2 regions of the Enterobacter sp. C3_dUdeg genome follow, and region 1 is predicted to be linked to the other one. Evidence: predicted binding sites of a transcription regulator. Region 1 holds the regulator's gene; the other holds the start of a gene.

The links. Region 1 encodes Fur, which represses iron uptake genes when iron is present. Its sites were predicted from a motif close to ATAATAATGAGAACNACTATCAA; they were not measured.
Region 2: bfd (bacterioferritin-associated ferredoxin) is a predicted target of Fur. The motif match lies at 13,981-14,003, and genes of this name have one in related genera.

Annotation. Positions count from the first base shown of each region.
Region 1 is NZ_BAAKFX010000002.1:38,342-54,149, reverse strand. Features, by position in the region: gene nagC (DNA-binding transcriptional regulator NagC) at 1-230, opposite strand, end outside; gene nagA (N-acetylglucosamine-6-phosphate deacetylase) at 239-1,387, opposite strand; gene nagB (glucosamine-6-phosphate deaminase) at 1,443-2,243, opposite strand; gene nagE (N-acetylglucosamine-specific PTS transporter subunit IIBC) at 2,572-4,593, shown strand; gene glnS (glutamine--tRNA ligase) at 4,763-6,430, shown strand; gene chiP (chitoporin ChiP) at 6,877-8,274, shown strand; gene chiQ (ChiQ/YbfN family lipoprotein) at 8,322-8,648, shown strand; gene fur (ferric iron uptake transcriptional regulator) at 8,789-9,235, opposite strand; gene fldA (flavodoxin FldA) at 9,526-10,056, opposite strand; gene ybfE (LexA regulated protein) at 10,212-10,499, opposite strand; gene ybfF (esterase) at 10,628-11,401, opposite strand; gene seqA (replication initiation negative regulator SeqA) at 11,585-12,133, shown strand; gene pgm (phosphoglucomutase (alpha-D-glucose-1,6-bisphosphate-dependent)) at 12,158-13,798, shown strand; gene potE (putrescine-ornithine antiporter) at 13,942-15,255, opposite strand; gene speF (ornithine decarboxylase SpeF) at 15,252-15,808, opposite strand, start outside.
Region 2 is NZ_BAAKFX010000005.1:12,165-27,972, forward strand. Features, by position in the region: gene AC27FC_RS13790 (DNA-directed RNA polymerase subunit alpha) at 1-125, opposite strand, end outside; gene rpsD (30S ribosomal protein S4) at 151-771, opposite strand; gene rpsK (30S ribosomal protein S11) at 805-1,194, opposite strand; gene rpsM (30S ribosomal protein S13) at 1,211-1,567, opposite strand; gene rpmJ (50S ribosomal protein L36) at 1,714-1,830, opposite strand; gene secY (preprotein translocase subunit SecY) at 1,862-3,193, opposite strand; gene rplO (50S ribosomal protein L15) at 3,201-3,635, opposite strand; gene rpmD (50S ribosomal protein L30) at 3,639-3,818, opposite strand; gene rpsE (30S ribosomal protein S5) at 3,825-4,325, opposite strand; gene rplR (50S ribosomal protein L18) at 4,340-4,693, opposite strand; gene rplF (50S ribosomal protein L6) at 4,703-5,236, opposite strand; gene rpsH (30S ribosomal protein S8) at 5,249-5,641, opposite strand; gene rpsN (30S ribosomal protein S14) at 5,672-5,977, opposite strand; gene rplE (50S ribosomal protein L5) at 5,992-6,531, opposite strand; gene rplX (50S ribosomal protein L24) at 6,546-6,860, opposite strand; gene rplN (50S ribosomal protein L14) at 6,871-7,242, opposite strand; gene rpsQ (30S ribosomal protein S17) at 7,409-7,663, opposite strand; gene rpmC (50S ribosomal protein L29) at 7,663-7,854, opposite strand; gene rplP (50S ribosomal protein L16) at 7,854-8,264, opposite strand; gene rpsC (30S ribosomal protein S3) at 8,277-8,978, opposite strand; gene rplV (50S ribosomal protein L22) at 8,996-9,328, opposite strand; gene rpsS (30S ribosomal protein S19) at 9,343-9,621, opposite strand; gene rplB (50S ribosomal protein L2) at 9,638-10,459, opposite strand; gene rplW (50S ribosomal protein L23) at 10,477-10,779, opposite strand; gene rplD (50S ribosomal protein L4) at 10,776-11,381, opposite strand; gene rplC (50S ribosomal protein L3) at 11,392-12,021, opposite strand; gene rpsJ (30S ribosomal protein S10) at 12,054-12,365, opposite strand; gene AC27FC_RS13925 (prepilin peptidase) at 12,746-13,219, shown strand; gene bfr (bacterioferritin) at 13,203-13,679, opposite strand; gene bfd (bacterioferritin-associated ferredoxin) at 13,752-13,946, opposite strand; gene tuf (elongation factor Tu) at 14,126-15,310, opposite strand; gene fusA (elongation factor G) at 15,380-15,808, opposite strand, start outside.

The DNA of each region.
Region 1 (15,808 bases):
ATGGCGCGGCGGCCCCCGGTGGAGGCCTGCTGATCGACTTCTTTGATCAGACCGCGCTCAATGAGCTGGCGGGTAATTTTTGTCACGCTGGCGGGAGCAAGCTGGCTCTGTTCGGCTATCTGAATTCGCGAGATTGGTCCGTGCTGGTCAATCAGGCGGTATACCGCCGCACTGTTAAGTTGTTTAACGAGATCGACATTACCGATTTGAGCTTGTCCGCCAGGTGTCATACTTTTACTTACTCAGTGACGACCTCGTTACCATTAACGATGGTCTTAATAATTTTATAATCGTGTGTGAATGCCGTCAGGTTTGCAACCATACCTGGTGCAATTTCGCCGAGCTGTTTATCCACGCCCATTGCGCGCGCCGGATAAAGGGTGGCCATACGCAGGACTTCATCAAGCGCAATCCCGCAATGTTCAACCAGGTTACGCACCCCTTCAATCATGGTTAAAGAGGAACCGCTCAGCGTACCGTTTTCATCCACACACAGTCCATTGCGGTAGTATATTGTTTTACCGGCAAAAATGAACTGCTCAATATTTGCACCTGCCGGTGCGGTGGCATCCGTCACCAGACAAAGCTTGTCACCTTTCAGCCGCTTAGCGTTGCGAATGTTGGTGTAATCGACGTGTAAGCCGTCAGCAATAATGCCGCAGTAAACGTCTGGCTCATCCAGAATAGCCCCGACCAGACCCGGTTCACGGCCTGTGATATACGGCATGGCGTTGTAAAGGTGCGTTGCGAAGGTAATCCCCGCGCGGAAACCGGCTTTCGCTTCTTTCAGCGTCGCGTTTGAGTGACCTGCTGAAACGATAATTCCGGCACCAGCCAGTTTGCTGATGACATCCGTACCCGTCATTTCAGGCGCCAGCGTCACTTTGACGATCACATCGGCGTTCGCACACATGTAGTCAACCAGCTCCGCATCAGGTTTACGCACGTAATCCGGGTTATGCGTTCCTTTCTTGACCATATTCAGCCATGGCCCTTCAAGGTGCAGACCCAGCGCCTGATTAGGGTGTTTGGCCAGGTATTCGCGCATCACGCGGATACCCTGCTTCATGAGGTCATCACTGCTGGTGATGAGCGTTGGCAGATAGCTGGTGCAGCCCGATTTCTCGTTGGCCTTCTGCATGATCTCCAGCGTTTCGACCGTCACCGCATCCGCGGTGTCATTGAATTGCACACCGCCGCAGCCGTTGAGCTGTACGTCGATGAAACCGGGGGAGATTACTGCTCCATTGAGTGAGCGCTGTTCAATCTCCGGCGGCAGTTCTGCCAGCGGACAAACACGTTCAATCAGGCCATCAGCGATAACAATCGCATGGTCATCCAGAATTTCATGGCCGGTATAAATCCGACCGTGGGTTAAAGCGTACATAACGACCCCCGGTTAAAAAAAGCGGCCGCCTCTTGATGAAGAGGCGGTTATTCAATTACAGACCTTTGATGTTCTCAGCTTCTAACTCGTTGAAGTATTTCAGCGTTTTAACCTTCAGCTCCATCGTGGACGGTTCGTCGCAGACGATGACGGATTTAGGATGCAGCTGCAGGCAGCTGATGGTCCACATATGGTTAACGTTGCCTTCAACGGCAGCCTGGAGCGCTTGCGCTTTCACGCCGCCCAGCACCAAAATCATCACTTCTTCGGCATCCAGCAGGGTGCCTACGCCTACGGTCAGGGCGTATTTTGGAACCTGGTTAACATCGCCGTCAAAGAAGCGGGAGTTTGCCACGCGCGTGTCATGGGTCAGCGTTTTAATACGGGTGCGGGAAGCCAGAGATGACGCCGGTTCGTTAAACGCGATATGACCATCATTACCTACACCACCCATGAACAGGTGGATCTTACCGTAAGAACGGATTTTTTCTTCATACTGACGGCATTCTGCGTCAATATCAGGCGCGTTTCCATTCAGCAGGTTAATATTTTCAGATGGAATATCAACGTGATCAAAGAAATTACGGTGCATAAAGCTATGGTAGCTTTCCGGGTGGTCTTTCGGTAAGCCAACGTATTCATCCATATTGAAGGTCACAACATGTTTGAAGCTAACCTGGCCTGCTTTATGCATCTCAACCAGCGCCTTATAGGCGGTCAGCGGCGTGCCGCCTGTCGGAAGTCCAAGAACGAAAGGACGATCGGCGGTCGGTTTAAAGGCGTTAATACGGTTAACGATATGGCGAGCGGCCCATTTACCGACTTGTTCAGCAGTTGCCAGGGGAATCAGTCTCATTGTTCACCTCAAGAGTTTAAGTAGAAGAGTGGGCGGATGGCTATCGGGACCTGATACTTAAGCGTAACCTGGAAACTTTCAGGCCGGATCAATCCGTCTTGATTTTTTGAATGATAAAATAAGTTTTCGCTGTTAGCCAGTGTAAGGGAGGGTGAATAACGATATTTGGTGACAAAAATCACAAAAAGTACGCGTTTAATTTGCGATACGAATTAATTTTTCACACACTCACAATGCCAGTGAAGCATCAACTGTATCTATAGTTCGTGACACAATAAAAAACAGAGCTGAGAACATGCCTTAAACGGGGTCTCATAGGGGGAAGAAAGTGAGTATTCTAGGTTATTTACAAAAGGTTGGCCGCGCGCTTATGGTGCCGGTCGCCACGCTGCCTGCCGCAGCCATCCTGATGGGTGTCGGCTACTGGATCGACCCCAACGGCTGGGGTAATACCAGCGCGCTGGCGGCGTTCTTTATCAAGTCAGGTTCCGCCATTATCGACAACATGTCCGTGTTGTTCGCGATTGGTGTGGCTTACGGTATGTCCAAAGACAAAGACGGTGCCGCTGCGCTGACGGGTTTTGTCGGTTTCCTCGTGTTAACCACCCTCTGCTCGCCTGCAGCGGTGGCCATGATCCAAAAAATTCCGGCGGACCAGGTTCCGGCGGCATTCGGTAAGATCAGCAACCAGTTTGTCGGTATCCTTGTGGGTATCATCTCCGCCGAACTGTATAACCGCTTCAGCAGCGTAGAGCTGCCAAAAGCGCTCTCCTTCTTTAGCGGTCGCCGCCTGGTTCCTATCCTGACCTCGTTTGTGATGATCGTTGTCGCGTTCATCATGATGTACGTCTGGCCGATGATTTTCGACGGTCTGGTGAACTTCGGTGAGCACATCCAGAAACTGGGTTCTGTCGGTGCGGGCGTGTACGCGTTCTTCAACCGTCTGCTGATCCCGGTCGGTCTGCACCACGCGCTGAACTCCGTATTCTGGTTCGACGTTGCCGGTATTAACGATATCCCTAACTTCCTGGGTGGCGCACAGTCCATCGAAGCAGGTAAAGCGGTTGTCGGTATCACCGGTCGTTACCAGGCGGGCTTCTTCCCGATCATGATGTTTGGTCTGCCGGGTGCTGCGCTGGCTATCTACCACTGCGCGCGTCCAGAGAACAAAGCAAAAGTGCTGGGTATCATGATGGCGGGGGCGTTCGCGGCCTTCTTCACCGGTATCACCGAGCCGCTGGAGTTCTCCTTCATGTTCGTGGCGCCGGTTCTGTATGTGATCCACGCCGTGCTGACCGGTATCTCCGTGTTCATCGCTGCCAGCATGCACTGGATTGCCGGTTTCGGCTTCAGCGCCGGTCTGGTGGATATGGTGCTGTCGTCCCGTAACCCGCTGGCGACCCACTGGTGGATGCTGATCCCGCAAGGTCTGGTGTTCTTCGCGATCTACTACATGGTGTTCCGTTTCACTATCACCAAATTCAACCTGATGACCCCGGGTCGTGAACTGGCCGTGGCCGGTAGCGAAGCGGATGGTCAGGATGTGAACGTGAGCGGTGCTCAGGATCAGGACGTTTCAGGCCTGGCGCGTCAGTACATCGCCGCTGTCGGCGGTTCTGACAACCTGACCGGTATCGACGCCTGTATCACTCGTCTGCGTCTGAACGTCAAAGACTCTTCCCTGGTGAACGAAGCGCTGGCCAAACGTCTGGGTGCTTCCGGCGTTATCCGCCTGAACAAAACCAGCGTGCAGATTATCGTTGGCTTCGTGGCAGAGAAAATTGCTAATGCCATGAAAACCACTGGTCCGGTAGCCGCAGCAGAAGCTTCTGCCGCACCTGCCGCCGCGCCAGCGGCTGCAAAACCGCAGGCGGTACCGAACGCCAAAACGGTAGCCGCGCTGGTTTCACCGGTAACAGGTGAAGTGGTTGCGATTGAGCAGGTGCCTGACGAAGCCTTCGCCAGCAAAGCTGTTGGTGACGGTGTGGCGGTGAAACCAACGGACAAAACCGTTGTGTCTCCGGCGGCCGGTACCATCGTGAAAATCTTCAACACCAACCACGCGTTCTGCCTCGAAACCGAAAATGGCGCGGAGATCGTTGTCCACATGGGTATCGATACCGTTGCGCTGAACGGTCAGGGCTTTACTCGCCTGGTGGAAGAGGGCGCTGAAGTGGTGGCCGGGCAGCCGATTCTGGAAATGGATCTGGACTTCCTGAACGCCAACGCGCGCTCCATGATAAGCCCGGTCGTTTGCAGCAACATCGATGACTTCAGTGGCCTGGTCATTCAGGCGAAAGGTCTGGTTGTTGCGGGGCAAACACCGCTGTATGAGATTAAAGGCAAGTAATCGCTCCTGAGTAGAGTCATGCCTTAAGCGGCGGGGGATATCCTCCGCCGCTTTTTTTTGCAGCAAAAGCCCCCATTATTTTCTTCAGAGACGTTTTAAGGGTTGTCACTACGTCCGGCTTATAAGATCATATGCCGTTATACGTTGTTTACGCTTTGAGGAATCCACGATGAGTGAGGCAGAAGCCCGCCCGAGTAACTTTATTCGTCAGATCATCGATGAAGATCTGGCCAGTGGTAAGCACACCACAGTTCATACCCGTTTCCCGCCGGAGCCGAACGGCTACCTGCATATCGGGCATGCGAAGTCCATCTGCCTGAACTTTGGCATTGCGCAAGACTACCAGGGACAGTGCAACCTGCGTTTCGATGACACCAATCCAGTAAAAGAAGACATCGAATACGTTGAGTCCATCAAGAATGACGTGCAATGGCTGGGCTTCAACTGGTCTGGCGATATCTGCTACTCCTCTGACTATTTCGATCAGCTGTACGCCTACGCGGTTGAACTGATCAACAAGGGTCTGGCGTATGTTGACGAACTGTCTGCTGATGAAATCCGTGAATATCGCGGTACGCTGACCGCCCCGGGCAAAAACAGCCCGTTCCGCGATCGCAGCGTGGAAGAGAACCTTGCGCTGTTTGAAAAAATGCGTGCCGGTGGCTTCGAAGAAGGCAAAGCGTGCCTGCGTGCCAAAATCGACATGGCGTCTCCGTTCATCGTGATGCGCGATCCGGTGCTGTACCGCATTAAGTTTGCGGAACACCATCAGACCGGCAACAAGTGGTGCATCTACCCGATGTACGACTTTACCCACTGCATTAGCGATGCGCTGGAAGGCATTACGCACTCCCTGTGTACGCTGGAGTTCCAGGACAACCGTCGTCTGTACGACTGGGTTCTGGACAACATCACCATTCCTGTACATCCGCGCCAGTACGAGTTCTCTCGTCTGAATCTGGAATACACCGTGATGTCCAAGCGTAAGCTGAACCTGCTGGTGACCGACAAGCACGTTGAAGGCTGGGATGACCCACGTATGCCAACCATCTCTGGTCTGCGCCGTCGTGGTTACACTGCCGCCTCTATTCGTGAGTTCTGCAAACGCATCGGCGTGACCAAGCAGGACAACACCATCGAGATGGCCTCCCTTGAATCCTGCATTCGCGAAGATCTCAACGAAAACGCCCCGCGCGCGATGGCCGTTATCGACCCGGTTAAACTGGTTATCGAAAACTATCCGCAGGGTGAAAGCGAGCTGGTCTCCATGCCTAACCATCCGAACAAACCGGAAATGGGTAGCCGTGACGTGCCGTTCAGCGGTGACATCTGGATTGACCGCGCTGACTTCCGCGAAGAAGCCAACAAGCAGTACAAGCGTCTGGTGCTGGGTAAAGAAGTGCGTCTGCGTAATGCCTACGTCATCAAAGCCGAGCGCGTAGAGAAAGATGCGGAAGGGAATATCACCACCATCTTCTGTTCATATGACGCTGAAACGCTGAGCAAAGATCCGGCGGATGGCCGCAAGGTGAAAGGCGTGATTCACTGGGTGAGCGCTTCCCACGCGCTGCCGGTAGAAATCCGTCTGTACGATCGTCTCTTTAGCGTGCCTAACCCAGGTGCAGCGGAAGACTTCCTGGCGACCATCAACCCGGAATCTCTGGTGATCAAGCAGGGTTATGCGGAGCCTTCTCTGAAAGCCGCTGAAGCGGGCAAAGCGTTCCAGTTCGAACGTGAAGGTTACTTCTGCCTGGACAGCCGTTACAGCACGGCGGAAAAACCGGTATTCAACCGTACCGTAGGCCTGCGTGATACCTGGACGAAGATCGGCGAATAATATTGCTGCTCTGGTCAATGAGAGACAAACGCCGCACTATGCGGCGTTTTTTTATTTTACGATCAGGGTATTAAGCCAGGGCCTAAAAAGGCGTGATAAAAATATCAGGTCAATGAGGTGCTACTTATTTTTCAAAAAAAAGTTTGTATCATTGCGGAAGTTAAAAAGGTTATAAAAAAGGAAAGGATTCTCACGTCTAGCTACTGAAATACCTGATAATTCCCCGCCATTCCTCGCCTCCTCACAAATGTTACAAAGCGCTACCAATTATGTGCACTTCGTCATAGTCCTGACTTTTGTCCGCTAAAAAGCATTGATAATTCGCGACGCGAAAAATAACCTAAAGACGGTAGTTAATTCGAGGGTATTTAAAGCTACCCCTGACCATTTGGTCTTTTTTATTTACGCCGCTTCAGGCGTTTTAATTCGTCAAAGAGGAATAATCTATGCGTACGTTCAGTGGCAAACGTAGTGCGCTGGCGCTGGCTATTGCCGGTGTGACAGCAATGTCGGGTCTGGTGGTGACACCAGAGGCGAAAGCGGTGGGCTTCATCGATGATTCTACCCTCACGGGCGGTATTTATTACTGGCAGCGTGAACGTGACCGTAAAGACGTCACCGAAGACAAATACAAAACCAACCTTTCTCACTCCACCTGGAACGCCAACCTGGACTTCCAGTCAGGCTATGCCGCGGATATGTTCGGTCTGGATATTGCTGCGTTTACCGCGATTGAAATGGCGGAAAACGGCGACAGCGCCCACCCGAACGAAATTGCCTTCTCCTCCAGCAACAAAGCCTATAAAGAAGACTGGTCCGGGGATAAGAGCGGTATCAGCCTTTACAAAGCCGCTGCAAAATTTAAATACGGTCCGGTTTGGGCGCGCGGTGGTTATATTCAGCCAACTGGCCAGACTCTGTTAGCACCGCACTGGAGCTTTATGCCGGGTACCTATCAGGGTGCCGAAGCCGGGGCGAACTTTGACTACGGTGATGCGGGTGCGTTGAGCTTCTCCTATATGTGGACCAACGAGTACAAAGCACCGTGGCACATCGAAATGGACAAGTTCTACCAGAACGATAAAAAAACCAAAGTCGATTACCTGCACTCGCTGGGCGCGAAGTACGACTTCAAAAACGATCTGGTGCTAGAAGCGGCATTTGGTCAGGCACAGGGCTATGTCGATCAGTACTTTGCTAAGGCCAGCTATAAATTCGATGTCGCGGGTAGCCCGCTGAGCACCAGCTACCAGTTCTACGGTACGCGCGACAAAGTCAGCAACGGTGGCGTCAACGACATTTATGACGGCACCGCGTGGCTGCAGGCGTTAACCTTCGGCTACAAGGTCGGTCAGGTTGATTTGCGTCTGGAAGGCACATGGGTGAAGGCGGAAGGGCTGCAGGGCTACTTCCTGCAGCGTATGACCCCGACCTACGCCTCCTCCAACGGTCGTCTTGATATCTGGTGGGATAACCGCTCAGACTTCAACGCCGACGGCGAGAAAGCGGTCTTCTTCGGCGCAATGTATGACCTGAAAAACTGGAACCTGCCTGGCTGGGCGGTGGGCGCTTCTTACGCTTACGCCTGGGACGCAAAACCTGCCGATATGGCCACGCCGGACGCATACTACGATCCCAACTATCGCCTGAAAGAGTCTTCCTACAGCTTAGATGCTATCTACACCCTGCAGGATGGCCGTGCGAAAGGCACGATGTTCAAACTGCACTTCACCCAGTATGACAACCACTCCGATATCCCGAGCTATGCGGGCGGTTACGGCAACATCTTCCAGGATGAGCGTGACGTGAAATTCATGGTTATTGCCCCATTCACCATCTTCTGATGAACGCACCGGCGGGCTGAGTCCCGCCGGCATGGAGACTGCACATGATGAAAAAAATTGTAATCGTCGCGTTGCTGGCATCAGGGCTGGTGGCGTGTGCTCAGAATCAGGCGCCGAAAGAGGACTCCCGTCTGAAGGAGGCGTATAGCGCCTGCATAAATACTGCGGAAGGATCGCCGGAGAAAATTCAAGCCTGTCAGAGCGTGCTGAACGTGCTGAAGAAAGAGAAAGCGCATGAGCAGTTCGCGACGCAGGAAAACGTCCGCGTGATGGATTATCAGGCCTGCATCCAGGCGCGTAAAACCGGTAACGATCAGGAAGTGGCGAAGCGTTGCGATAAGATCTGGAACGAGATACGCAATAACAATAAATAAGTGCTTTACGCCCGGTGGCGCTGCGCTTACCGGGCCTACAAAGGTGTCATAGCCCGTAGGCCCGGTAAGCACAGTGCCACCGGGCTTTTTCCAGGCAAAAAAAAAGCCAACCTTGCGGCTGGCTCAGAGTATGAATCTTATTATTTCGCGTCGTGCGCGTGATCGTCTTCGCGGCAATCGCCCTCAGCGCAGTGACCGTAAAGGTACAGGCTGTGGTTCGTCAGGCGGATGCCATGACGCGCCGCGATTTCACGCTGGCGCGCTTCGATGGAATCATCGCTGAATTCAATGACCTTGCCACAATCGAGGCAGATCAGGTGATCGTGGTGCTGCTGCTGGGTCAGTTCGAAAACAGATTTACCGCCTTCGAAATTATGACGGGTAACAATGCCTGCGTCATCAAACTGGTTCAGCACGCGATAGACGGTAGCCAGCCCAATCTCTTCACCCATGTCGATAAGACGTTTATAAAGGTCTTCCGCACTGACATGGTGATTGTCTGGACCCTGAAGCACTTCAAGGATTTTTAACCGAGGAAGCGTAACTTTCAGGCCAGCCTTCTTTAATGCGGTATTGTTGTCAGTCATGCGGAATCTGTCCTGTTGCTAAACGATTCACTTCTGTAGGAAGTGACAGAAAATGCACCCGGGATAATGCGTCTCATTATAGAACTGCCATGGCTAAATGAAAACTGCAAGTCTCAGGCAAAATATGCTTATAAAAACGTGGTATCACCAACAAACTTGCTCAATGGAAAACCACGTTTTATCAGGGAGACATTGTACAGGTCTGGGCGAAAAAGTTAAAAGATTGTAGCGATTAATTTAATCGGTTTGACCTGGAGCATGGGCGCAACCGCAGTTGCGCCGCGATAAAATCAGGCGTTCAGAATATCATCCAGGTGCAGTTCTTCACGGATCTGCTTCACCCACTTCTCAACGCGCTCTGCGGTCAGTTCTGGCTGACGGTCTTCGTCGATGGCCAGGCCTACGAAATGATCGTCATCGGCCAGGCCTTTAGACGCTTCGAAGTGGTAACCGGCGGTCGGCCAGTGGCCTACGATAACCGCGCCGTTCGGCTCAATGATATCGCGGATGGTGCCCAGCGCGTCACAGAAGTATTCGGCGTAGTCTTCCTGATCGCCACAGCCAAACAGGGCGACCAGCTTACCGTTGAAGTCCACTTCTTCCAGCGTCGGGAAGAAATCATCCCAGTCGCACTGGGCTTCACCGTAGTACCAGGTTGGGATACCCAGCAGCAGAATGTCATAGCCTTCCAGATCTTCTTTGCTGCTCTTGGCGATGTCATGCACATCAGCAACGTCTTTACCGAGCTGTTTTTGAATGTTTTTTGCGATATTTTCGGTATTGCCGGTATCACTGCCAAAGAAAATGCCGATGATTGCCATGAGTAAAATAACCTCTTGAAACTTAATAGTATGGTGGCGCAATTTGGCCACGGATAAGGGCAATAATAGCAGAACTGGCAACCCTGCGGAAACAGCTATCGCGCAGGACTGCACTCTGTGCTACATGAAAAGGGCGATAAAGGGGATTTTCAGACTTATGCCTGGCTGCGTAACGTCTCAAGCTGGACGAGCAACATCTCTTCAATGAGCTCGCTGCGGCTGATATTTCGCGCGTCAGCCAGCTCGTTCAGCGCATCGACGGCGTCGGCGTTAAGCTTCAGTTCGACACGCTTAAGCCCACGATTTTTATCGCGTTTAAGCTGGTTGCGTTTATTGATACGCAGCTGTTCATCGCGCGAAAGCGGATTCGTCTTGGGTCGTCCCGGGCGACGCTCATTCGCGAACAGATCTAGTGTCGTACGGTCCGTTTGTTCTTTGGCCATGATTCTGAGACTTCGGGGGAAACACGCCGCCCTGCTAATGCCCGGGCGATAAGCGCGCCATCATACATCACCAAAAACGGCACGCCAACGACTGGAAGCCCGCAGCCTTCCAGTCGCTTTCTTTTTAATCAATTTGCAGTATCAGCAAGATAGCGGCGAATGGCGCGCAGCACAGCATCCGGTTTTTCCGCATGCACCCAGTGCCCGGCACCGGCAATCACGTGGGCGCGAGCCTGCGGGAATTGGGCCAGCAGCGTGTCGCGGTACGCGTCGGTAACGTAAGGTGAGTTTCCGCCGCGAATAAAGAGAGTAGGGTGTGGCCAGGCGGGGACGGTTTCCCAGCCCACGATGTTATTGTATTGCTCCCAGAGCACCGGCACGTTAAAACGCCATTGGCCGTCAACAAATGACTTCAGCAGGAACTGCACGACGCCTTCTTCATCAAGATGCTCACGCATGACGGCAGCCGCCTGTTGGCGCGTAGCGACACCCGCTTCTGTGACCGCATTGATGGCGGCAAAAATCTCGTCGTGACGGCGGACGTCATAATCCACGGGCGCGACGTCAATCACCACCAGGCCGCTAATACGGTCCGGGGCCAGTGCCGTCAGGGCCATCACCGCTTTGCCACCCATTGAATGCCCGATGAGGGTCACCTTTTGCAGGTCGTGGGCATCCAGCGTATCCAGCAGATCCTGCGCCATCGCCGCGTAGGTCATCTCGTCGGAACGCCCGGAAAGACCATGATTGCGCATATCGACCTGTAAAATATCGTGGTCGGTAACCAGATCGCGCGCCAGCACGCCCAGGTTATCCAGGCTGCCAAAAAGCCCGTGAACCAGTACGATGGGAGAATTATTGTTCGGCGATTGTGCAGTTTGCGCTCGGGTATTCAATTTCATGGCAAAGTTCTTTTTTTACGTATGTCAGGTTAGGGTATCATGTTGACCATTCTGCCGCCCGGCTGCAAGGTTCCAGTTTAATCTGACTTTTGCGGCCAACCTGGTTTGACGCTATCCGCTGTTGGGATTTGACCTTATAATCCCAATGACTTGTATTCAGATAAGATATCGCACTGGATTAAGATGAAAACAATCGAAGTTGATGACGAACTCTATCAGTATATTGCCAGCCAGACGCGGCATATCGGGGAGAGCGCGTCCGACATTTTACGGCGCATGCTTAAAATTTCCGCCGCTTCACAGCCTGCTACCCCAGTCACCAAAGATGTCGTGTCTCAGCCGAGCGTTGTTGCACAAGCAAAACCTGTCGTGACGCCGGCAAAAGATAAAGTGCGCGCGATGCGCGAGCTGCTGCTCTCCGATGAATACGCGGAGCAGAAAAAGGCGGTTAACCGCTTTATGCTGGTGCTGTCTACACTTTACTCACTGGATAACAAAGCGTTTGCTGAAGCGACCGAGTCGCTTCACGGCCGTACTCGCGTCTATTTCGCGGGCGACGAGCAGACGCTGCTGCAAAATGGCAATCAAACCAAACCCAAACATGTTCCTGGCACCCCGTACTGGGTGATCACCAATACCAATACGGGCCGCAAGTGCAGCATGATTGAACACATCATGCAGTCCATGCAGTTCCCGGCGGAATTGATTGAAAAGGTTTGCGGTACAATTTAACCCTTGCATCAGAAGGACCCGGTAATGGCAAATCACAGCCGTGCAGGCCAACCTGCACAACAAAGCGATTTGATTAACGTCGCTCAGCTGACCGCGCAGTATTACGTGCTGAAACCGGTCGTGGGCAACGCAGAACACGCAGTGAAGTTTGGTACATCTGGTCACCGCGGCAGCGCGGCGCGCCACAGCTTTAACGAACCGCACATTCTGGCCATTGCTCAGGCCATTGCGGAAGAGCGCGCTAAAAACGGCGTTACCGGTCCGTGCTACGTGGGGAAAGATACCCATGCCCTGTCTGAACCGGCGTTCATCTCTGTTGTGGAAGTGCTGGCGGCAAACGGCGTCGATGTGATTGTTCAGGAGAACAATGGCTTCACCCCAACGCCTGCGGTCTCTAATGCCATCCTGGTGCACAACAAAAAAGGTGGCGCTCTGGCGGACGGTATCGTTATTACGCCATCCCACAACCCGCCGGAAGACGGTGGTATCAAATACAACCCGCCTAACGGTGGCCCGGCCGACACTAACGTCACCAAAGTGGTGGAAGATCGTGCGAACGCGCTGCTGGCTGACGATCTTAAAGGCGTGAAGCGTATTTCTCTGGATGCGGCCATGGCGTCCGGTCATGTGAAAGAGCAGGATCTGGTTCAGCCGTTCGTGGAAGGGCTGGCGGATATCGTCGATATGGCGGCCATCCAGAAAGCCGGCCTGAAGCTGGGCGTGGATCCGCTGGGCGGCTCCGGTATCGAATACTGGAAACGTATCGCCGAGCACTACAAGCTGGATCTGACCATCGTGAACGATCACGTCGATCAGACCTTCCGCTTTATGCACCTGGACAAAGACGGCGCGATCCGTATGGACTGCTCATCCGAGTGCGCGATGGCGGGCCTGCTGGCGCTGCGTGATAAATTCGATCTGGCGTTTGCTAACGACCCGGATTATGACCGTCACGGTATCGTCACCCCTGCCGGGCTGATGAACCCGAACCACTATCTGGCTGTTGCAATTAACTATCTGTTCCAGCACCGCCCGCAGTGGGGCAAAGAGGTGGCCGTCGGTAAAACGCTGGTTTCCTCTGCGATGATTGACCGCGTGGTCGAGGCGCTGGGCCGCAAGCTGGTGGAAGTGCCGGTCGGCTTCAAATGGTTCGTTGACGGTCTGCACGACGGCAGCTTCGGCTTCGGCGGTGAAGAGAGCGCGGGCGCATCTTTCCTGCGTTTCGACGGCACGCCATGGTCAACCGATAAAGACGGCATCATCATGTGCCTGCTGGCGGCGGAGATCACCGCGGTCACCGGTAAGAACCCGCAGGAACACTACAACGACCTGGCGGCACGCTTTGGTGCACCAAGCTATAACCGTATTCAGGCTAGCGCGACGTCAGCTCAGAAAGCGGCCCTGTCCAAACTCTCTCCGGAGATGGTCAGCGCAAGCACCCTGGCGGGCGATCCGATCACCGCGCGTCTGACGGCTGCACCGGGCAACGGCGCATCCATTGGTGGTCTGAAAGTGATGACTGAGAACGGCTGGTTCGCCGCGCGTCCGTCCGGTACGGAAGATGCGTACAAAATCTATTGCGAAAGCTTCCTCGGCGCTGAGCACCGTCAGCAGATTGAGAAAGAGGCGGTAGAGATTGTCAGCGAAGTGCTGAAAAACGCGTAAGTGCGGTATGGGTGCGGGCTGATGCCCTCGCCCCGGCCCTCTCCCACAGGGAGAGGGAGAAAACACTAAAAACGGCAACCCCTGGGTTGCCGTTTTGCTTTGACCTCGTAGGCCCGGTAAGCGCTAGCGCCACCGGGCTTTTTTTAGCTATGCTTATTCTTCAATTCAAACCGCGGTGACACCAGACCGTACAGCGTCCAGCCCATAAAGGTCACCATTGCCCCGTAGAGCATCGCTTCCTGGCCGGATGAGTAGAGCGCATAAAAGCTGTAGATTGCCCCAATCAGCGCCACGATATTGGCCGCACGCGCTTTGCGTGGATCCACCTTCGCCACCTTCTGAATGATCACCAGCGCTGCCATCGACAGGATATACGGAATGATGTTCGTCACCACCGCCAGGTTGACCAGCACGTTGAACTGGCTGTTCAGCGACGGGCTAATGGTCATCAGCGACAATCCGCTCTGGAAGATAACAATCGCCAGCATGCCCTGCACCGGCGCATCCGCTTTGGTCACGCGGGAGAAGATTTTTGGGAAGTAACCTTCATCAGCCGAGGATTTAAAGACCTGTGCGATGGTGAACTGCCAGCCGAGGAGTGAACCGCAGCAGGACATCACCATCAGCCCCATGATCACTTTCCCGACCTCAAGCGTGAACATCTGCGCGAAGGCCAGACCGAACGGCGCCGTAGAGTTTGCCAGATCCATGTTTGGCACAATCCCGGCAATCACGTTAGTCGAGACGATATAGATCACCGCCGCGCCCAGCGTGCCGCCGAGGACCGCAATCGGCACGTTCTTCTCCGGATTCTCTACCACTTCCGCGTTCGCACAGGCGGATTCCAGACCCAGGAAGGCCCAGAGCGTCATGGCGATTGAAGAGCCGACCGCGGTAAAGAATGGCACATGGTGCGGGTTCCAGGAGTTGGCGTAGAGTGTCGGGCTGAACCAGAACCAGCCGATGATGCACAGGCCGACAACCGGGATAATCACGCCCCAGACGGTGATGCTGGAGAGCTGCCCGGTGATGCGCGCGCCGCCAAAGTTAGCCACGGTACAGATCCACAGCACGCCGATGGTCGCCAGCCCAATTTGCACCGGGCTGAGCGTCGCGCCAAACAGCTCCGTACCGTAACCCACGGCGGAGATGGCAATCGCCACGTTGGCGATCAGCAGCGACACCCCGTAGGTATAGTTGGCCATAAAGTTGCCCGACTTGCCAAAAGCGTATTCGGCATAGCCGCCCATGCCGCCTGACTTACGGCTGAACATTCCGCACTTGGCAAACGCCCACGCCAGCGCCATTGAACCGACTGCCGTCACCAGCCAGGAGATGATAGAGATGGTGCCCACCTCTGCCAGTTTGGTAGGCAGCATGATAATCCCGGAGCCCATCATGTTCACCATGGTTAGGATGGTCAGCTGCACCACGCCCATCTTATTGGACTTACTCATAATTTCTCTCCTTTCAGCAGCGCGGGCTGAGCGGCGGGTTGTTTGATGACGTTACAGCGAACCTGCTTGCGACCCTCACACTCCTCGACGTACACACCCTGCAGCTCCGGCGCGAAGCCCGGCAGCAGATTGATGCCTTCTTCCAGCGCGGCAAAGTAGCGCAGCACGGAACCGCCCCAGACTTCCCCTGGGACAACGCACAGCACCCCTGGCGGATAAGGGAGCGCGCCTTCGGCGGCGATGCGGCCTTCCGCGTCGCGCAGGGAGACCAGTTCAACTTCACCGCGCAGATAGGCGTAGTTCGCGTCCTGCGGGTTCATCATCACGCGTGGGAAGTGAGACTTGCGGAACATCTCTTTCTGCAGCTGTTTCACGTTGTGGCGGGCGTACAGGTCATGCATTTCCTGGCAGATCTGGCGCAGGGTGTAATCCGCGTAACGTTCCGGATGTTGTTTGTAGAGAGAAGGCAGGACGTCTTTCAGCGGAACATCGCTCTCGAGCAGTTTTTCGAAGCGCACCAGCTGCGCCACCAGCTGCTGCAGTTTGCCCATAT
Region 2 (15,808 bases), on a different contig from region 1:
GCGTTACCCAGAGTATGGCCAAAGCCACGCTCTAAAGGCTCAAGGGTCACCTTGGCGTGCGTCGAACTCACTTGCTCGATATCTACCAGGCGCGGTTTTAGAAACTCTGTCACAGAACCCTGCATTGTGTCCTCTCTTTGGTACTAAGCTTTACTTGGAGTAAAGCTCGACGATCAGGTGTTCGTTAATGTCCGCAGACAGATCAGAACGTTCTGGCTGACGCTTGAACGTACCTTCCATCTTGCCAGCATCAACTTCCAGCCAGGTTGGCTTTTCACGCTGCTCAGCCAGCTCCAGAGCGGCCTTCACGCGAGATTGCTTTTTCGCTTTCTCACGAATGCTAACAACGTCATTCGCTTTAACCTGATAAGAAGCGATGTTAACAACACGACCGTTTACCATGATTGCTTTGTGGCTAACCAGCTGACGTGATTCAGCACGAGTAGCGCCGAAGCCCATACGGTATACAACGTTGTCCAGACGACCTTCCAGCAGAGCCAGCAGGTTTTCACCTGTGTTGCCTTTCAGACGTGCTGCTTCTTTATAGTAGTTACGGAACTGACGCTCCAGCACACCGTACATACGGCGAACTTTTTGCTTTTCACGCAACTGCACACCATAGTCAGACAGACGCGGTTTACGCGCACCGTGCTGGCCAGGAGCTTGTTCAATTTTACACTTGGTATCGATCGCGCGAACGCCAGACTTAAGGAATAAGTCGGTGCCCTCACGACGGCTCAGCTTGAGCTTAGGACCCAAATATCTTGCCATTTTCTATCTCCAACTAACCTAAAAAACGGAGCGTTATACGCGACGTTTTTTCGGCGGACGACAACCGTTATGAGGGATCGGAGTCACATCAGTAATATTCGTGATGCGGAAACCAGCGGCGTTCAGAGCGCGAACAGTAGATTCACGACCCGGACCCGGACCTTTAACCATAACTTCCAGATTCTTGATGCCGTATTCTTTTACGGCTTCTGCGCAACGCTCTGCTGCAACCTGAGCTGCAAACGGAGTGGATTTGCGAGAACCACGGAAACCGGAACCACCGGCTGTTGCCCAACCCAATGCGTTACCCTGACGATCAGTAATAGTAACGATGGTGTTGTTGAAAGAAGCATGGATATGAGCCACGCCGTCAGAGACTTGTTTTCTTACACGTTTACGTGCACGAACTGGTGCCTTTGCCATTATTCAATCACCCCGATTATTTCTTGATCGGTTTGCGCGGACCCTTACGGGTACGTGCGTTGGTCTTAGTACGCTGACCGCGCACTGGCAGACCACGACGATGACGCAAACCGCGATAGCAACCAAGATCCATCAGGCGCTTGATGCTCATGCTGATTTCACGGCGCAGATCACCTTCAACGACAAATTTGGCAACTTCGTCACGCAGCGTGTCGATTTGTTCTTCAGACAGCTCACTGATCTTAACATCTTCAGCGATACCCGCTGCAGCCAGAATGGCTTTAGAACGGGTCTTGCCGACGCCGTAGATCGAAGTTAATGCGATCACAGCATGTTTCTGATCAGGAATGTTAATGCCTGCTATACGGGCCACTATGCACTCCTACTATTTAATATGTACGCACCATGCTGAAAAGCCCGTTTTCAGGATACTCAAATGGAAACGTACAGACATACAAAAGATTGGCTGGCTAATCTAGCCAGCTCAACCCAACTTTGCAAGAAAAATATGCGAAATAATCAGCCTTGGCGCTGTTTATGCTTCGGCTCGGCACTGCAAATCACACGGATGACACCATCACGCTTAACGATTTTGCAGTTACGGCATAATTTCTTGACGGAAGCACGAACTTTCATTTTTACTCTCCGTAACTTCTCAGGCGACCATTTAGCGGCCGTAGCCTTTCAGGTTCGCCTTCTTCAATGCAGACTCGTACTGACTGGACATCATCAGAGTTTGCACTTGAGCCATAAAGTCCATAATCACGACAACAACGATAAGCAGTGAGGTCCCACCGAAGTAGAACGGTACTTTCATTGCATCACGCATGAACTCCGGGATCAGGCAGATAAAAGTAATATAAAGCGCACCAACCAAAGTCAGGCGAGTCATTACTTTATCGATATACTTCGCCGTTTGCTCTCCCGGACGAATTCCTGGTACAAATGCACCGGACTTCTTCAGGTTATCTGCTGTTTCACGCGGGTTGAAGACCAACGCCGTGTAGAAGAAACAGAAGAAGATGATCGCAGACGCATAGAGTAACACATAAAGTGGTTGCCCAGGCTGCAAATACAGCGAAATTGTTGTCAGCCAGTTCCAACCAGTACCGCCCCCGAACCATGACGCGATGGTCGCCGGGAACAGAATAATACTGGAAGCGAAGATAGCCGGGATAACCCCCGCCATGTTCACTTTCAGCGGTAAATGTGTGCTCTGTGCAGCATAGACACGACGACCCTGCTGACGTTTAGCGTAGTTCACCACAATGCGGCGTTGACCACGTTCAACGAAGACAACAAAGAACGTCACTGCAAATACTAATACTGCAACCAACAGCAACAGGAGGAAGTGCAGGTCGCCTTGACGCGCTTGCTCGATAGTATGGGCGATGGCTGGCGGGAGGCCCGCAACAATACCGGCGAAGATAATGATAGAGATACCGTTACCGATACCACGCTCAGTAATCTGTTCGCCGAGCCACATCAGGAACATAGTCCCTGTGACCAGACTTACAACAGCGGTGAAATAGAATGCAAAGCCCGGGTTTAACACCAGGCCCTGCATACCAGGCATATTCGGCAGACCGGTAGCAATACCGATCGACTGGAATATTGCCAGCACCAGAGTACCGTAACGGGTGTACTGACTAATCTTACGACGTCCAGACTCCCCTTCTTTCTTCAACTCTGCCAGGGCCGGATGAACGACCGTCAGCAGCTGGATAATAATAGATGCCGAAATGTACGGCATAATACCCAATGCAAAGATAGAAGCACGGCTGAGAGCACCACCAGAGAACATGTTGAACATTTCAATGATGGTGCCTCGCTGTTGCTCAAGCAGTTTGGCAAGTACAGCGGCATCGATACCAGGGATCGGAATAAAAGAGCCAATACGGAACACAATCAGCGCGCCGATAACAAACAGCAGTCTGCGTTTCAGCTCGCCAAATCCACCTTTGGCACTTTGAAAATCTAATCCCGGTTGCTTAGCCATCTGCTACTTATTCCTCAATTTTACCGCCAGCAGCTTCGATAGCAGCACGAGCACCTTTAGTAACACGCAGGCCACGAACAGTTACCGGAGTAGAAACTTCACCAGCCAGGATCACTTTCGCGAACTCGATCTGGATACCGATAATGTTTGCTGCTTTCAGCGTGTTCAGGTCTACAACGCCGCCTTCAACTTTCGCCAGGTCAGACAGACGGATTTCCGCTGTGATCGCTGCTTTGCGAGAGGTGAAGCCGAACTTCGGCAGACGACGGTACAGTGGCATCTGGCCACCCTCGAAACCGCGACGTACGCCACCGCCAGAACGAGAGTTCTGACCTTTGTGACCACGACCACCGGTTTTGCCGAGGCCAGAACCGATACCACGACCCAGGCGTTTACCCGCCTTTTTAGAGCCTTCGGCCGGAGACAGAGTATTTAAACGCATCTCTTACTCCTCAACTTTAACCATGAAGTAAACCGCGTTGACCATACCACGAACAGCGGGAGTATCCTCGCGCTCAACGGTATGACCAATACGACGCAGACCCAGGCCAAGCAGCGTTGCCTTGTGTTTCGGCAGACGACCGATTGCACTGCGGGTTTGAGTGATTTTAATAGTCTTTGCCATGGTCAATTACCCCAGAATTTCTTCAACGGATTTACCACGCTTGGCAGCGACCATTTCTGGAGAATTCATATTTTCCAGGCCATCAATAGTTGCACGAACCACGTTGATCGGGTTGGTGGAACCATATGCTTTGGCCAGAACGTTATGAACCCCAGCAACTTCCAGAACGGCGCGCATTGCACCACCGGCGATGATACCGGTACCTTCTGAAGCTGGCTGCATGAATACACGAGAACCCGTGTGAACACCTTTAACTGGGTGTTGCAGGGTACCGTTGTTCAGCGCGACGTTAATCATATTGCGACGGGCTTTTTCCATCGCTTTCTGGATCGCTGCTGGAACTTCACGCGCTTTACCGTAACCAAAACCAACGCGACCGTTACCATCGCCTACTACAGTCAGAGCTGTGAAGGAGAAAATACGACCACCTTTAACGGTTTTAGATACGCGGTTTACCGCGATCAGCTTTTCCTGCAGTTCGCCAGCCTGTTTTTCGATGTGAGCCATCTTACACCTCTACCTTAGAACTGAAGGCCAGCTTCACGGGCAGCATCTGCCAGTGCCTGGACACGACCATGATATTGGAACCCGGAACGGTCAAAGGAAACATTACTGATGCCTTTTTCCAGAGCGCGTTCAGCAACAGCTTTACCTACAGCTGCAGCGGCGTCTTTGTTACCGGTGTACTTCAATTGTTCTGAGATAGCTTTTTCTACAGTAGAAGCAGCTACCAGAACTTCAGAACCGTTCGGTGCAATTACCTGTGCGTAAATATGACGCGGGGTACGATGTACCACCAGGCGAGTTGCACCCAGCTCTTTGAGCTTGCGGCGTGCGCGGGTCGCACGACGGATACGAGCAGATTTCTTATCCATAGTGTTACCTTACTTCTTCTTAGCCTCTTTGGTACGCACGACTTCGTCGGCGTAACGAACACCCTTGCCTTTGTAAGGCTCAGGACGACGGTAGGCGCGCAGATCTGCTGCAACCTGACCGATCAGCTGTTTATCAGCGCCTTTCAGCACGATTTCAGTTTGAGTCGGACATTCTGCAGTGATACCGGCCGGCAGCGGATGCTCAACAGGGTGTGAGAAGCCCAGAGACAGGCCTACTGCATTCCCTTTGATAGCTGCACGATAACCTACACCAACCAGCTGAAGCTTTTTAGTGAAGCCTTCGGTAACACCAACAACCATTGAGTTCAGCAGGGCACGCGCGGTACCAGCCTGAGCCCATCCATCCACGAAACCATCACGTGGACCGAAGGTCAGAGCGTTATCTGCATGTTTAACTTCAACAGCTTTGTTGAGGGTACGAGTCAGCTCGCCGTTTTTACCTTTGATCGTAATAACCTGACCGTCGATTTTTACATCAACGCCGGCAGGAATAACGACCGGTGCTTTAGCAACACGAGACATTCTTTCCTCCGATTAGGCTACGTAGCAGATAATTTCGCCACCAAGACCAGCCTGGCGCGCTGCACGATCAGTCATAACACCTTTAGAGGTAGAAACAACTGCGATACCAAGACCAGCCATAACTTTTGGCAGCTCATCTTTTTTCTTATAGATGCGCAGGCCTGGGCGGCTGACACGCTGAATGCTTTCTACAACAGCTTTACCCTGGAAATACTTAAGAGTAAGTTCCAGTTCCGGCTTGGTGTCGCCTTCAACTTTAAAATCTTCGATAAAACCTTCTTCCTTCAGCACGTTGGCAATTGCCACTTTCAGCTTGGCGGAAGGCATGGTGACCGCAACTTTGTTCGCGGCCTGACCGTTACGGATACGGGTCAGCATATCCGCGATCGGATCTTGCATGCTCATCTGTCTTTACTCCCGTGATTCAATTGGTAATTACCAGCTAGCCTTTTTCAAGCCTGGCACTTCACCGCGCATGGCGGCTTCACGCAGTTTGATACGGCTCAACCCAAACTTGCCCACATAACCATGTGGACGACCTGTTTGACGACAGCGGTTACGCTGACGAGACGGGCTGGAATCACGCGGCAGAGACTGCAGCTTGAGAACCGCATTCCAACGATCTTCGTCGGAAGCGTTCACATCAGAAATGATCGCTTTCAGTTCAGCGCGTTTAGCGAAGAATTTATCAGCTAAAGCTACGCGCTTTACTTCGCGTGCTTTCATTGATTGCTTAGCCATTCAGTAACCCTACCTTACTTGCGGAACGGGAAGTCAAAGGCAGCCAGCAGAGCACGGCCTTCTTCGTCAGATTTCGCAGTAGTGGTAATGGTAATATCCAAACCACGCACGCGGTCGACTTTATCGTAGTCGATTTCTGGGAAGATGATCTGCTCACGGACACCCATGCTGTAGTTACCACGACCGTCGAAAGACTTAGCGGACAAGCCACGGAAGTCACGGATACGTGGAACAGCAATAGTGATCAGGCGCTCAAAGAACTCCCACATGCGTTCGCCACGCAGAGTTACTTTACAGCCGATCGGATAGCCCTGACGGATTTTGAAGCCTGCAACAGATTTGCGTGCTTTGGTGATCAGCGGTTTTTGACCGGAGATTGCTGTCAGGTCAGCTGCTGCGTTATCCAGCAGTTTCTTGTCAGCGATCGCTTCACCAACACCCATGTTCAGGGTGATCTTCTCGACCCGAGGGACTTGCATGACAGAATTGTAGTTAAACTCAGTCATGAGTTTGTTAACTACTTCGTCTTTGTAGTAATCATGCAGTTTCGCCATCGTACTACTCCAAATTACTTGATAGTTTCGCTGTTAGACTTGAAGAAACGGACTTTTTTGCCGTCTTCGAATCTAAAGCCTACACGGTCAGCCTTGCCGGTAGCCGCATTGAAGATTGCAACGTTAGAAACCTGAATAGCAGCTTCTTTTTCAACGATGCCACCTGGTTGGTTCAGGGCCGGAACCGGCTTCTGATGTTTCTTAACCAGGTTGATACCTTCAACGACAAGTTTGCCGGAAGACAGAACATTTTTTACTTTACCGCGTTTACCTTTATCTTTACCGGTTAACACGATAACTTCGTCATCACGACGGATTTTCGCTGCCATGATTCGCTCCTTAGAGTACTTCTGGTGCCAGAGAGATAATTTTCATGAACTTCTCAGTACGAAGTTCACGAGTTACCGGCCCAAAGATACGCGTGCCGATAGGCTGCTCGCTGTTATTGTTTAAAATAACGCATGCATTACCATCGAAGCGAATGACAGAACCGTCAGGGCGACGAACACCCTTCTTGGTGCGCACCACTACCGCCTTCAGCACATCACCTTTTTTGACCTTACCACGTGGAATTGCTTCCTTGATGGTGATCTTGATGATGTCGCCTACGCCTGCGTAGCGACGGTGCGAGCCACCCAGAACCTTGATACACATTACGCGACGTGCACCGGAGTTGTCGGCGACGTTCAGCATAGTCTGTTCTTGGATCATTTTAGTGCTCCGCTAATGTCAACTACTACCTGAGACTCTAAAATCAGAGCCGTTAAAAAGCCCCATATCGAGGGCGCGGCATTATAACACCGCTTCTGCAATATGGGTAGAAAAAATAAACGGCTCATCGCTGAGCCGTTTATTCGTATTGAGAAGGCGTACTGTATTACAGAACCGCTTTCTCTACAACGCGAACCAGCGTCCAGGACTTAGTCTTGGACAGTGGACGGCATTCACGGATTTCAACCTTGTCGCCGATACCACATTCGTTGTTCTCGTCATGTACGTGCAGTTTGGTCGTACGCTTGATGAATTTACCGTAGATCGGGTGTTTCACAATACGTTCGATAGCTACAACAATGGATTTCTCCATTTTGTCGCTAACAACACGACCTTGCAGAGTACGGATTTTATCGGTCATTACGCACCCGCCTTCTGAGTCAGTAAAGTCTTAACGCGTGCAACATTGCGACGCACTTGCTTCAGCAGGTGAGTCTGTTGCAGCTGGCCACTTGCAGCCTGCATACGCAGGTTGAACTGCTCACGCAGCAGGTTCAGCAGCTCAGCGTTCAGCTCTTCAACGCTTTTTTCACGCAGCTCTTTTGCTTTCATTACATCACCGTCTTAGTTACAAAGGTGGTTTTGATAGGCAGTTTCGCTGCTGCCAGGCCGAAGGCTTCACGGGCCAGCTCTTCCGGAACACCGTCCATTTCATAAAGGACTTTGCCCGGTTGGATCAAGGCAACCCAGTACTCCACGTTACCTTTACCTTTACCCATACGAACTTCCAGTGGCTTCTCGGTGATCGGTTTGTCCGGGAATACACGGATCCAGATCTTACCTTGACGCTTAACTGCACGGGTCATTGCACGACGTGCTGCTTCGATCTGACGTGCAGTCAGACGACCACGGCCAACAGCTTTCAGACCGAAAGTGCCGAAGCTAACATCCGTACCCTGCGCCAGACCACGGTTGCGGCCTTTGTGCACTTTACGGAATTTTGTACGCTTTGGTTGTAACATCAGCGACGCTCCTTATTTACGGCCTTTACGCTGCTGCTTTTTAGGTTGAGCAGCCGGTTTTTCCGGTTGTTCAACAGCAGCCATACCACCCAGGATCTCACCTTTGAAGATCCATACCTTAACGCCGATTACACCGTAAGTGGTGTGCGCTTCAGAGGTGTTGTAGTCGATGTCAGCACGCAGAGTGTGCAGCGGTACGCGACCTTCGCGGTACCATTCGGTACGTGCGATTTCCGCGCCGCCCAGACGGCCGCTAACTTCAACTTTGATACCTTTAGCGCCCAGACGCATTGCGTTCTGTACAGCACGCTTCATAGCACGACGGAACATAACGCGACGTTCCAGCTGTGAAGTGATGCTGTCAGCAACCAATTTAGCGTCCAGTTCAGGCTTACGAACTTCAGCGATATTGATCTGTGCAGGAACGCCAGCGATATCCGCTACGACCTTGCGCAGTTTTTCTACGTCTTCGCCTTTCTTACCGATAACGATGCCAGGACGAGCAGTGTGAATAGTCACACGGATGCTCTTCGCTGGACGCTCGATAACGATACGAGATACAGACGCTTTAGCCAGTTCCTTAGTCAGGTACTGACGTACTTTAAAATCGCTGTCCAGGTTGTCAGCGAATTCTTTGGTGTTCGCAAACCAGGTAGAGTTCCATGGTTTTACAATACCCAGGCGAATACCATTAGGATGTACTTTCTGACCCATTGCTAGTCTCCAGAGTCTCAGCGATCGGACACAACCACAGTAATGTGGCTGGTGCGCTTCAGGATGCGATCTGCACGACCTTTCGCACGCGGCATAATGCGCTTCATGCTTGGGCCTTCATCTACGAAAATTTTCGCGACTTTCAGATCGTCGATGTCAGCGCCATCGTTGTGTTCAGCGTTAGCAATGGCAGATTCCAGTACTTTCTTGACCAATACCGCAGCTTTCTTGTTGGTATAGGTCAGGATGTCCAGGGCCTGCGACACTTTCTTACCGCGAATCAGGTCAGCAACAAGGCGAACCTTCTGAGCAGAAGAACGAGCATGGCGATGTTGAGCTAAAGTTTCCATCTCTTCCTCCTACCTTATTTCTTCTTCGCTTTTTTATCAGCAGCGTGGCCGCGATAAGTACGAGTCGGTGCGAATTCACCCAGTTTGTGACCAACCATTTCGTCGGTAACAAAGACTGGAACGTGCTGACGACCATTATGGACAGCGATGGTCAAACCGATCATGTTAGGAAAGATCGTTGAACGACGGGACCAAGTGCGCAGGGGCTTCTTGTCTCCGCTTTCCACCGCTTTCTCTACCTTCTTCAGCAAGTGCAGGTCAATAAAAGGACCTTTCTTGAGAGAACGTGGCATGGCTTATCCTCTAAAATTATTTGCTACGGCGACGTACGATAAATTTATCAGTACGCTTGTTGCTGCGGGTCTTCTTACCTTTGGTCTGAACGCCCCACGGAGTTACCGGGTGCTTACCAAAGTTACGACCTTCACCACCACCATGTGGGTGGTCGACTGGGTTCATCGCAGTACCGCGAACGGTAGGACGAACACCACGCCAGCGTGCAGCACCTGCTTTACCCAGAACGCGCAGCATATGCTCAGCATTGCCAACTTCGCCCAGAGTAGCGCGGCAGTCTGCTTCGACTTTACGCATTTCACCAGAACGCAGACGCAGGGTGACATACGCACCATCACGAGCAACGATCTGAACGTAAGTACCAGCGGAACGTGCCAGCTGACCGCCTTTACCTGGTTTCATTTCTACGTTATGAACGGTAGAACCAACCGGGATATTGCGCATCGGCAGGGTGTTGCCTGCTTTGATTGCAGCATCAACGCCAGACTGAATCTGGTCGCCAGCTTTCAGGCCTTTAGGGGCCAGGATGTAACGGCGTTCGCCGTCTTTGTACAGAACCAGCGCGATATTCGCGGAACGGTTCGGATCGTACTCAAGACGTTCAACAACTGCTGGGATACCGTCTTTGTTGCGTTTGAAGTCAACAATACGATAAGCCTGCTTGTGGCCACCACCGATGTGACGAGTGGTGATACGGCCATTGTTGTTACGACCACCGGATTTGCTGTTTTTTTCCAGCAACGGAGCAAAAGGTTTGCCCTTGTGCAGCTCAGGGTTAACCACTTTAACTACGTGGCGACGACCCGGAGATGTCGGTTTACATTTAACAACTGCCATTGTATTACTCCTCCGACTTACTCAGCGCCGCCAACGAAGTCCAGATTCTGGCCTTCTTTCAGGGTGACGTAAGCTTTTTTCCAGTCGCTACGACGACCGATACGCTGTCCGTGACGTTTAACTTTCCCTTTAACTACCAGGGTGTTAACGACTTCGACTTCGACTTCAAACAGTTTCTGCACAGCAGCTTTGATCTCTGCTTTGGTCGCGTCTTTAGCAACTTTGAGAACGATGGTGTTTGTTTTTTCCATCGCAGTAGACGCTTTTTCAGAAACGTGCGGTGCGCGAAGCACCTTCAGCAGACGTTCTTCACGAATCATGCCAGCATCTCCTCAACTTGCTTAACAGCATCAGCAGTCATTACGACTTTGTCGAAGGCGATCAGGCTAACCGGGTCGATACCAGTCGCATCGCGTACGTCAACCTTGTGCAGGTTACGTGCGGCCAGGAACAGGTTCTCGTCCAGCTCACCGGTGATGATCAGCACATCTTCCAGAGCCATGTCTTTCAGTTTCTGTGCCAGCAGCTTAGTTTTAGGCGCTTCAACAGAGAACTTCTCGACAACGATCAGACGATCCTGACGTACCAGTTCGGACAGGATGCTTTTCAGCGCGCCGCGGTACATCTTTTTGTTAACTTTTTGACTGTGGTCCTGTGGACGCGCAGCGAAGGTCACGCCACCTGAACGCCAGATCGGGCTCTTGATAGAACCTGAACGCGCACGGCCGGTACCTTTCTGGCGCCATGGCTTTTTGCCAGAACCAGTTACTTCAGCACGAGTCTTCTGAGCACGAGTACCCTGACGAGCACCAGCTGCATAAGCAACAACAACCTGGTGAACCAGCGCTTCGTTGAAATCACGACCGAAGGTAGTTTCGGAAACAGTCAGCGCGCTCTGCGCGTCTTTCAATACTAATTCCATTGCTATCCCCTTACGCCTTCACAGCTGGTTTAACGATCAGGTCGCTACCGGTTGCACCCGGAACTGCACCTTTAACCAGCAGCAGGTTGCGCTCAGCGTCAACACGTACTACGTCCAGGCTCTGAACGGTCACACGTTCGTTACCCAGCTGACCTGCCATTTTCTTGCCTTTGAACACTTTTCCCGGAGTCTGGTTCTGACCGATAGAACCCGGAACGCGGTGAGACAAGGAGTTACCGTGGGTAGCGTCCTGGGTACGGAAGTTCCAGCGCTTAACGGTACCAGCAAAACCTTTACCTTTAGAGGTACCGGTTACGTCAACTTTTTTAACGTCAGCAAACAGCTCAACGCTAATGTCCTGACCTACGGTGAACTCTTCGCCTTCAGCAAGACGGAATTCCCACAGACCACGGCCAGCTTCTACGCCAGCTTTAGCGAAGTGACCCGCTTCTGGTTTGGTTACACGGTTAGCTTTTTTAGCACCAGTGGTCACCTGAACAGCGCGGTAGCCATCGTTAGCCAGATCTTTAACCTGGGTAACGCGGTTTGCTTCAACTTCGATTACGGTTACTGGGATTGAAACGCCATCTTCAGTGAAGATGCGGGTCATGCCCACTTTTTTACCGACTAAACCAATCATTGTATCAACCTCTCAATCGCTCGATGACCTGATTAACCCAGGCTGATCTGCACGTCTACACCGGCAGCCAGATCCAGACGCATCAGAGCATCAACGGTTTTCTCAGTTGGCTCAACGATGTCAACCAGACGCTTGTGAGTGCGGATTTCGTACTGATCACGCGCGTCTTTGTTGACGTGCGGAGAGATCAGAACGGTGAAGCGCTCTTTGCGGGTCGGCAGCGGTATCGGACCACGGACTTGCGCACCAGTGCGCTTAGCAGTCTCGACGATTTCCGCGGTTGATTGATCGATCAGACGATGATCAAACGCTTTAAGGCGGATACGGATTCTTTGGTTCTGCATGAGACCAGAGCTCCAATTATTTTATAAACGAAAATGATTACTCCTCAAACCCATTACGATTGATGGGAGAGTGTAACCGTTCTTACGTAGCTCCCCAATTGGGAGCATTGTTGAGTAACAAAATGAGCTACTCTGGTTCTGATTGAACCCGCCGTCAATTACGACAAGCCCGCGCATTATACGTAAATCTGGACAAGACGCAAGTGCCGTTTAGAAATTAAGCGCCAGAGGCGCAGTATGCGTAAGGGCGCGCAACTTTTTACGCAATGTATCCCTTCTCAAGGCTTTGTCTCGAGCCCCTACGCAAGTGTCGTTTTTATAGATTGCCGCCCAGGCCGATTATAGCGAGGATGCGCTCAAACCCCTTTGAGGCCTTTTCCATGTTAACCACCCTCCCCTTTTTGCTGGTCTATTTTTCGCTGACTGCCTTTCTCGTCCGTGCAGATATTCGCTACGGACTGCTTCCGGATAAGTTTCTCTGCCCGCTGCTCTGGGCGGGCCTGCTCTTTCAGCTCTGCGTCCAACCTGATTTTCTGCCAAGTGCAGTGGTGGGAGCGATGGCTGGATATGTCGGCTTTGCCGTTATTTACTGGGGATATCGGTTTATCTGCCGGCGTGAAGGGATGGGATACGGCGATGTAAAATACCTGGCGGCGCTTGGTGCGTGGCATGGCTGGTGCATGCTGCCTACGCTGGCGTTACTCGCTGCGCTTATGGCGCTACTTAGCATTCTTGTGTTTTCGTTACTCACCGGCGATAAGGGAGCATTAAAAAACCCACTGCCTTTTGGGCCATTTCTGGCAGCAGCGGGTTTATGCGTAGGCTGGAAGACGGTGGTTACTCTTCCACTTTAATCTGCGACTGAAGGTAGTTCTGCAGACCGATTTTAGCAATCAGATCCAGCTCCGTTTCCAGCCAGTCAATATGGCCTTCTTCATCGGCCAGGATCTGGATCATCATATCGCGACTGACGTAGTCATGTACGCTGTCAGCATAGGCAATGGCTTCACGGAGATCTTTGGCACCTTCAAGTTCCAGCCTGAGGTCGGAACGCAGCATCTCTTCGACATCTTCTCCGATGCCCAGCTTTCCGAGGTCCTGCAGGTTTGGAATGCCTTCAAGGAATAAAATACGCTCGATATATTTATCGGCGTGCTTCATTTCATCGATCGATTCATGGTACTCAACGTCGTTCAGACGCTTAAGCCCCCAGTTTTTGAACATTCTCGCGTGAAGAAAGTACTGGTTAATTGCGACAAGCTCATTTCCCAATAATTTATTGAGATAACTTATGATTTTAACATCACCTTTCATTATATAGTCCCTCCGCTTCCACTCATTGAAGCGTAGATCGGGCTACAGGGATGTCAAAAAAAAGATGGGCGCTTACGCGATCTCTTTGTATTCCGGGATCTGCATCAATTCGTCCTGCATGATCTCTCGCGCAGCACGTACACATTTACCGCATTGATTTCCCACCGGAACAAATTTGCGTAGCTGCTGAAATGACTGAGGCTGAAACTGGCGAACGGCCTGACGTATTTTTTTGTCGCTTACACCATTACATAAACAAACGTACATAGAGACTCCCGTTCAAATTATGCGCAAAGTGTAAGTGAGAATGGTTATGATTACAATAGCACAAACGCCACAATACGGGGCGGGAGCAGGCAAAAAATGCGTAATTTTGTGACAGTAACTGAGCGGCAGAAAACAAAAAAGGACGCCGAAGCGTCCTTTTTTTATTCGGGGATAATTAATTAGCCCAGAACTTTAGCAACAACGCCCGCGCCAACGGTACGGCCGCCTTCACGGATTGCGAAACGCAGACCGTCGTCCATCGCGATTGGGTGGATCAGAGTCACAACCATCTTGATGTTGTCGCCTGGCATTACCATCTCAACGCCTTCTGGCAGTTCGATGGTACCGGTCACGTCAGTTGTACGGAAGTAGAACTGTGGACGGTAGCCTTTGAAGAACGGAGTATGACGGCCGCCTTCGTCTTTAGACAGGATGTACACTTCAGATTCGAACTTGGTGTGTGGCTTGATTGAGCCTGGCTTCGCCAGAACCTGACCACGTTCGATTTCTTCACGTTTGATACCACGCAGCAGAACACCAACGTTCTCACCAGCACGGCCTTCGTCCAGCAGTTTGCGGAACATTTCAACGCCAGTACAGGTAGACTTCGCAGTCTCTTTGATACCAACGATTTCAACTTCTTCACCAACTTTGATGATACCGCGCTCTACACGACCGGTAACAACGGTACCACGACCGGAGATGGAGAATACGTCTTCGATTGGCAGCAGGAATGGCTTGTCAATCGCACGCTCTGGTTCTGGGATGTAAGAATCCAGGAAGCCAGCCAGTTCGATGATTTTAGCTTCCCACTCAGCTTCGCCTTCCAGCGCTTTCAGAGCAGAACCACGAACGATTGGAGTGTCGTCGCCCGGGAAATCGTACTGAGACAGCAGTTCACGAACTTCCATCTCTACCAGTTCCAGCAGCTCTTCGTCATCAACCATGTCGCATTTGTTCAGGAACACGATGATGAAAGGAACGCCTACCTGACGACCCAGCAGGATGTGCTCACGAGTCTGAGGCATTGGGCCGTCAGTCGCAGCAACAACCAGGATCGCGCCGTCCATCTGCGCAGCACCGGTGATCATGTTTTTAACATAGTCGGCGTGGCCTGGGCAGTCTACGTGTGCGTAGTGGCGAGTCGGGGTGTCATATTCAACGTGGGAAGTGTTGATGGTGATACCACGTGCTTTTTCTTCTGGTGCGTTATCGATCTGGTCGAATGCACGAGCAGAACCACCGTAGGTTTTAGCCAGAACGGTAGTGATTGCAGCAGTCAGGGTAGTTTTACCATGGTCAACGTGGCCGATAGTACCAACGTTGACGTGCGGTTTTGTACGTTCAAATTTTTCTTTAGACACGGCTATATTCCTTACTATAGTGCTCTCCCCTGTGGAGAGAGCACGGGACTTAGGTTTTAATCCTGTGGATTACTTACCACGGGCTTCAATAACGGCCTGAGCAACGTTGTTAGGCGCATCATCATACTTCAGGAATTCCATGGTGTATGATGCACGACCTTTGGTCAGAGAACGCAGCTGAGTTGCATATCCGAACATTTCAGACAGCGGAACTTCAGCGTGGATCTTAACGCCAGTTACTTCGGATTCCTGACCACGCAGCATACCGCGACGACGGCTCAAGTCACCGATAACGTCACCGGTGTTCTCTTCAGGAGTTTCTACTTCAACCTTCATGATTGGCTCAAGCAGAACTGGTTTTGCTTTCTTAAAGCCTTCTTTAAAGGCAATAGACGCAGCCAGTTTAAACGCCAGTTCAGAGGAGTCAACGTCGTGGTAAGAACCGAAGTGCAGACGAACACCCATGTCAACAACCGGATAGCCAGCCAGAGGGCCCGC